DNA from 2 places in the Caecibacter sp. AF58-12pH5A genome. Region 1 is predicted to be linked to the other one. Evidence: riboswitches for the same ligand, from Rfam matches in the RefSeq annotation. Region 1 holds a riboswitch; the other holds the start of a gene.
What was found. A riboswitch is a leader RNA that binds a small molecule or an ion and turns the genes downstream of it on or off. The one in region 1 is predicted to bind S-adenosylmethionine.
Positions count from the first base shown of each region.

Region 2: it holds a riboswitch for S-adenosylmethionine, as region 1 does, so the genes downstream of both, metK (methionine adenosyltransferase) here and PGX44_RS05030 (methionine ABC transporter ATP-binding protein) in region 1, are expected to answer to the same signal.

Region 1 covers NZ_JAQDBC010000007.1:16,354-19,459, reverse strand. The annotation lists gene putP (sodium/proline symporter PutP) at 1-341, shown strand, start outside; gene hpf (ribosome hibernation-promoting factor, HPF/YfiA family) at 503-1,027, opposite strand; SAM riboswitch class I at 1,253-1,352, shown strand; gene PGX44_RS05030 (methionine ABC transporter ATP-binding protein) at 1,441-2,484, shown strand; gene PGX44_RS05025 (methionine ABC transporter permease) at 2,465-3,106, shown strand, end outside.
Region 2 covers NZ_JAQDBC010000011.1:32,292-35,397, reverse strand. The annotation lists gene metK (methionine adenosyltransferase) at 1-1,126, opposite strand, end outside; SAM riboswitch class I at 1,215-1,319, opposite strand; gene coaBC (bifunctional phosphopantothenoylcysteine decarboxylase/phosphopantothenate--cysteine ligase CoaBC) at 1,399-2,628, opposite strand; gene rpoZ (DNA-directed RNA polymerase subunit omega) at 2,642-2,851, opposite strand; gene gmk (guanylate kinase) at 2,865-3,106, opposite strand, start outside.

The DNA of each region.
Region 1 (3,106 bases):
TCGACCCGAACAACTACATCCTCACCATGGTTGCCTACGCCTGGGCTGGTTTTGGTGCCGCCTTTGGTCCGTGCATCCTCCTTTCCCTCTTCTGGAAACGGATGACCAAAAACGGTGCCCTGGCAGGTATTGTCGTCGGTGGCCTGACGGTCCTCATTTGGAAACAGTTTGCCTGGTTCGGCCTTTACGAAATCGTGCCGGGCTTTATCTTCTCCCTCATTGCCATTTACGTCGTCAGCAAGCTGGATGCACCGCCCAGTGCAGAAATCCAGGCTGAATTTGACCAGGCCGTGAGCTTGAAGCAAAAAATCACTCTCCTCAAAGGAAACGACGAAAAATAATAGAACTGCAAAACAGCCGTATCAGGCCCGTCCTGGTACGGCTGTTTTTTATATAGGCCCGGCAAATCCGCGCCAGGGAACATTAGAAAAAGGGTCCAGACTGCGAAGTCTGAACCCTTTCTGTATGGCACCTGAGATGACAGGAAAAAAAGTGATCACTATTAATATTCCGGTTCGATTAAGCCATATTTGCCGTGTTTCCGTTTGTATACGACGTTAATGGCTTCCGTTTCCGAATTGAGGAAAACAAAGAAATCGTGGCCGACGAGATTCATCTGCAGAATAGCTTCTTCTACGTCCATAGGACGGGCAGCGAATTTCTTGACACGGGCAATTTCAAAATCTTCTTCCGGTACAGCCGGTCCTTCGACCATAGCATCATGGAAGGAGCCGCCCTTCATACGGCGGGCAATCTTTGTTTTATACTTATGAATCTGGCGGATCATCTTATCGTACACCAGATCAATAGCGGCATACATGTCATCGTTGGCTTCTACACCACGGAGGACGACGCCGTCTACCTTCAACGTGATTTCTGCAATTTTACGATCTTTTTCGACGGAAAGAAGAGCCTGCACATTCACTTCATTTTCGAAGTATTTCGTTACCTTTTTTTCATGTTTCAAAACGTAATCTTTTAATGCCGGTGTAATTTCCAGATTCTTACCTCTAACGATTGTTGCCATAAAAAATCCCTTCCTTTCGCGAGGAGCCTCATTTTTCAAACCATCCATGCTTAAGATTTGAATACTTCGCTCCTGATATATATAGTATTCCACATCACTTTGTTAATTCCTGCTAATCCGAGGAAAAAAATTATAATTATTTTTTCTTTCTCGAACGGTATTCCAATTTAGATATTGACAAGGCCCTGTCCCCGTGCTATGATACAGGACAGTAATTCCATAGTGTATTCATCCAGAGCAATCGAGGGAATGGCCCTATGACGTTGCGGCAACCCCCTACGTGGGAAGGTGCCAAGTCCAGCGGAATGTATCCGGCAGATGAAATGATCGCAGTAATTCTACCGTCAGCATCTGTTGACGGCTTTTTTTATGAAATAACGATCACTAGGAAAATTAAGTAAGGAGTTGATCTTGTGATAACTTTTGAGAACATTACCAAGACCTACGGCGGCAAAACACACGTCCAGGCTCTAAAAGGGATCTCGCTGACCATCAACGACGGCGAAATCTTCGGCATAATCGGCAAGAGCGGCGCCGGCAAATCGACCCTCGTCCGCTGCATCAACATGCTGGAAAAACCGACAAGCGGCAAAGTCATCATTGACGACAAAGAACTGACGTCCATGTCCGACAGCCAGCTGCGGGCCGAACGCAAAAACATCGGCATGATTTTCCAGCACTTCAACCTGCTTTCGTCGCGTACAGTCTTTGATAACATTGCCTTCCCGCTGGAACTGATTGGCGCTTCCAAGGAAGTCATTGCCAGCAAGGTCGAATCCCTCCTCGAACTGGTCGGCCTGACAGACCGGCAGTACAACTACCCGTCCCAGCTCTCTGGCGGTCAGAAACAGCGTGTCGGCATTGCCCGCGCCCTGGCCAGCGATCCGAAGATTCTCCTCTGCGACGAAGCCACATCGGCCTTGGATCCGCAGACGACACAGTCTATTTTGGAACTCCTGAAGGATATCAACAAGCGTCTGGGCATTACCATCGTCATCATTACCCACGAAATGGCCGTTATCAAAGCCATTTGCGACCGCGTCGCCGTTATTGAAGGCGGCGTCATTAAAGAACAGGGCCGCGTTATCGACATCTTTGCCAGCCCTACGTCGGAAACGATGAAGGAATTTGTCAAATCTGTCGTCAATATGGAACTGCCCCAGGGCATCCGCAAGCTCGGCGTGTCTGACCAGCCTGCACCGGACCGGGATATGCTCGTACGTTTCCGCTTCAAGGGCCTGGTCACAAACGAACCGCTCGTCGTCAACATTGCCCGCAAGTTCAATCTTGACGTAAGCGTCCTCTACGGCAATATCGACTACATCCAGGATGTGCCCTTTGGCTACCTCATCGTCGTCATCATGGGCGATATGGAAGCACAGGCAAAAGCATTTGCCTACATCAAAACACAGCCTATTGAAAGCGAGGTATTAGGATATGTCCCCAGAACTCATTAAACTGATGATACAGGGCATTGAAGAAACGCTCTTCATGGTCTCTGTTTCTACTATCATTGCTGCCATCATCGGCATTCCCCTCGGTGTAACGCTGGTTATTACCGGCAAGGGCCATATACTGGAAAACCGGTTCATCAACCAGATTTTCAGCACCATCGTCAATATCATCCGCTCTATTCCGTTCATCATCCTCATGGTAGCTATCATTCCGCTGACCCGTCTCATTGCCGGCACATCCATCGGCACGACGGCTGCGTGCGTACCGCTGACCATCGTCGCCATTCCTTTCCTGAGCCGTCTCGTAGAAACGAGTATCCGCGACGTCGATTTCGGCCTCGTCGAAGCAGCCGAAGCCATGGGCGCCTCGCCCTTGCAGATCATCCGCAAGGTACTCCTGCCGGAAGCGCTGCCGACGATCATCAACAATATCACCGTGCTCATCGTCAACCTCATCGGTGCGTCGGCTATGGCCGGTGCCATCGGCGGCGGTGGTCTTGGGGATATTGCCATCCGCTACGGTTACCAGCGTTTCCAGGCTGACGTCATGCTGGCAACAATCATCATCCTGGTCATCGGTGTCAACCTGATCCAGGGCATTGGCGACTTTGCCTCCCACAAGAAG
Region 2 (3,106 bases), on a different contig from region 1:
CTGTACGGCCGAAGTGGCCATAGGCAGCAGTCTGGCGATAAATCGGGCGCTGCAGGTCGAGCATTTCAATGATGCCGGCCGGACGCAGGTCGAAGTGTTTGTTGATCAATTTGGTAATGACATCGTTTTCCACTTTGCCAGTGCCAAAGGTTTCTACGTGAATGGAAACCGGGCGGGCTACGCCGATGGCATAAGCGAGCTGGATTTCTACTTTGTCAGCCAGGCCGGCAGCGACGATGTTTTTCGCTACGTAACGGGCTGCATAGGCTGCCGAACGGTCAACCTTTGTGGGATCCTTACCGGAGAAGCAGCCGCCGCCATGACGGGCCATGCCACCGTACGTATCGACGATGATCTTGCGGCCTGTCAGGCCCGAGTCGCCCTGCGGGCCGCCGATAACGAAACGGCCTGTCGGGTTGATGTAGAGCTTCGTCTTTTCATCGAAGAGGCCTTCCGGCAGAATCGGTTTAATGACGTGTTCGAGGAGATCCTTTTCGATCTGTTCCCGTGTTACTTCCGGGCTGTGCTGTGCCGAAATGACAATCGTATCGATGCGGACCGGTTTGCCATCTTCGTATTCTACGGTTACCTGCGTCTTGCCATCGGGACGAAGGTACGGCAGTGTGCCGTCTTTACGTACCTGTGCCAGGCGGCGTGCCAGGCGGTGTGCCAAGGAAATAGGCAACGGCATGTATTCCGGTGTTTCGTTCGAAGCATAGCCAAACATCATGCCCTGGTCACCGGCACCGATCGTATCGAATTTATCCTTTTCCCCTTCTTTAGCTTCCAGTGCTTCGTCTACGCCCATGGCAATATCGGAAGACTGTTCGTCCAGGGAGACAAGGATGCCGCACGTATCGCAGTCAAAACCATACTTTGCGCGGGTGTAGCCAATGTCGCGGATCGTTTCGCGGACGATGTGCGGAATATCGACGTAGCAGGTCGTAGAAATTTCCCCTACGACATGTACCATGCCGGTCGTAACGAGGGTTTCGCACGCTACGCGGGCGTTTTTGTCTTTAGCCAGAATTGCGTCGAGAATGCTGTCGGAAATCTGGTCGGCCATCTTGTCGGGATGACCTTCGGTAACGGATTCAGATGTAAAGAATTCGCGGTCTTTAGCCATTTGGTGGTTCCTCCTTTAAGTACTCTATATGCTGTCAGTGTTCATGTAGTTCCGTAAAAAAAAGCCCCTCAAAAGAGGGGCTTTTACACACCCATCTTCCAGTAGTTGCTACTGTTGGATTTAGCACCTTTCACGTGTATGAAGGTTGCTGCGGCATCACAGGGCCAATCCCTCCGCCGTCTCTTGATGGAACTATATTCTGTTTGACTTGTATTAGTATAAACGAAAGAGGACTAAAATGCAAGTACTTCGCATTAAAAAAGTAAACGCCTCTATTTGTCTTCCTGAGCTGCACATTTAGCAGCAACGAGCTTGGCAGCCCGGTCGACGATAATTTCAGCCAGTTCGAACTTGGTCATTTGCTGCAGCTCTTCCATCGTACCATCTGGGAAGAGAAGCGTGCCAATGTTCGTATCGCCTTGGAAGCCTGCACCCTTGACGCTGACGTCGTTGGCAACGAGCATATCCAGGTTCTTCTTTTTCAGCTTACCCTGGCCATAGGCGAGGACGTTCGTCGTTTCTGCAGCAAAGCCGACGAGGACCTGGTGCGTCTTGCGCTGGCCCAGGCCATAGAGAATGTCCGGGTTCTTTTCCAGGTTGATCGTCAATACGTCGTCGTTTTTCTTGATTTTATCCTTAGCCGGCGCAGCCGAACGGTAGTCCGCCACAGCCGCTGCCTTAACGACCAGATCGCAGTCGTCATAGTAGGCATCGACAGCTTCTTTCATGTCCCGCGTGCTGTTCACGTCAATACGGCGGCTTACACCGGCCGGTGTCGTCAGGTTATCTGTAGAGCCACAGATCAATGTTACATCGGCGCCAGCCAGGACGGCAGCCTTGGCAATGGCAAAGCCCATGCGGCCGCTGGAATGGTTGCCAATAAAGCGGACCGGATCGATCGGTTCCCGCGTACCACCGGCCGTAACGATGACCTTGCGGCCCTTGAGAGCCGTACCCATGCAAGCCACCAGTTCAATCTGGTCGACGATGGCTTCCGGTTCAGGCAGACGGCCTACGCCAATAATGCCACAGGCCAAATGGCCGCTGGCCGGTTCCATAATATGGTAGCCAAATTTCTTCAATTTAGCCATATTTTCCTGCACGATAGGATTGAGGTACATATTGCTGTTCATAGCCGGCACAAAGAGCACCGGTGCCTTCGTAGCCATAATCGTCGTTGTCAGCATATCATCGGCAATGCCGCCTGCGACCTTGCCCAGGACGTTGGCCGTAGCCGGCGCGACGACAAAGAGGTCGGCCCAGCGAGCCAAGGCGATGTGTTCTACGTTGAATTCCTGGACTTCGTCAAACATGTGAACCGCCACAGGATTGCCCGTTATGTTGCGCAGTGTCAGGGGCGTAATGAATTTTGTCGCGCTTTCCGTCATGATGCACTTGACCTCTGCGCCGCGGTGACCTAGGAGGCTGGCAATCTGGGCTGCCTTAAAGGCCGAAATGCCGCCGGTAATGCCGAGGACAATTCGTTTGTGTTCCAGAAGCATGGCAGAGCCCTCCTTATTTGATGCCCGATTTCGGCGCTTCGTAGGTAATCTTGCCCTGATCGATTTCTTCCATCGCAATGGAGACGACTTTCGTCGTTTCTACGTCTACGAGGGGTTCGTCACCGTCTACGAGCTGGCGTGCCCGTTTAGCAGCCAGGGTAACGAGGGTATATTTGCTGTCTACGTGTTTCATGAGCGATTCGAGGGTCGGTTTAATCAACATAATGGCATCTCTCCTATTTTTTGTATAAATCTCGGACAGTCGCAATCTTTTGGGCATTACGCGACGTCTTCAGTGCTTCGGCCGTCAAAATGGCCGAGGCCTGGTCAATGGCGACCTGCAGGTCGTCGTTGACGATGAGGTAATCGTATTTTTCAATCCACGCCAGCTCGTCACTGGCTTTGGCCAAACGGCCGCAAATGGTTTCTTCTGCATCCGTATGACGGCTGCGCAGACGGTTGGCTAGTACGTCCATGC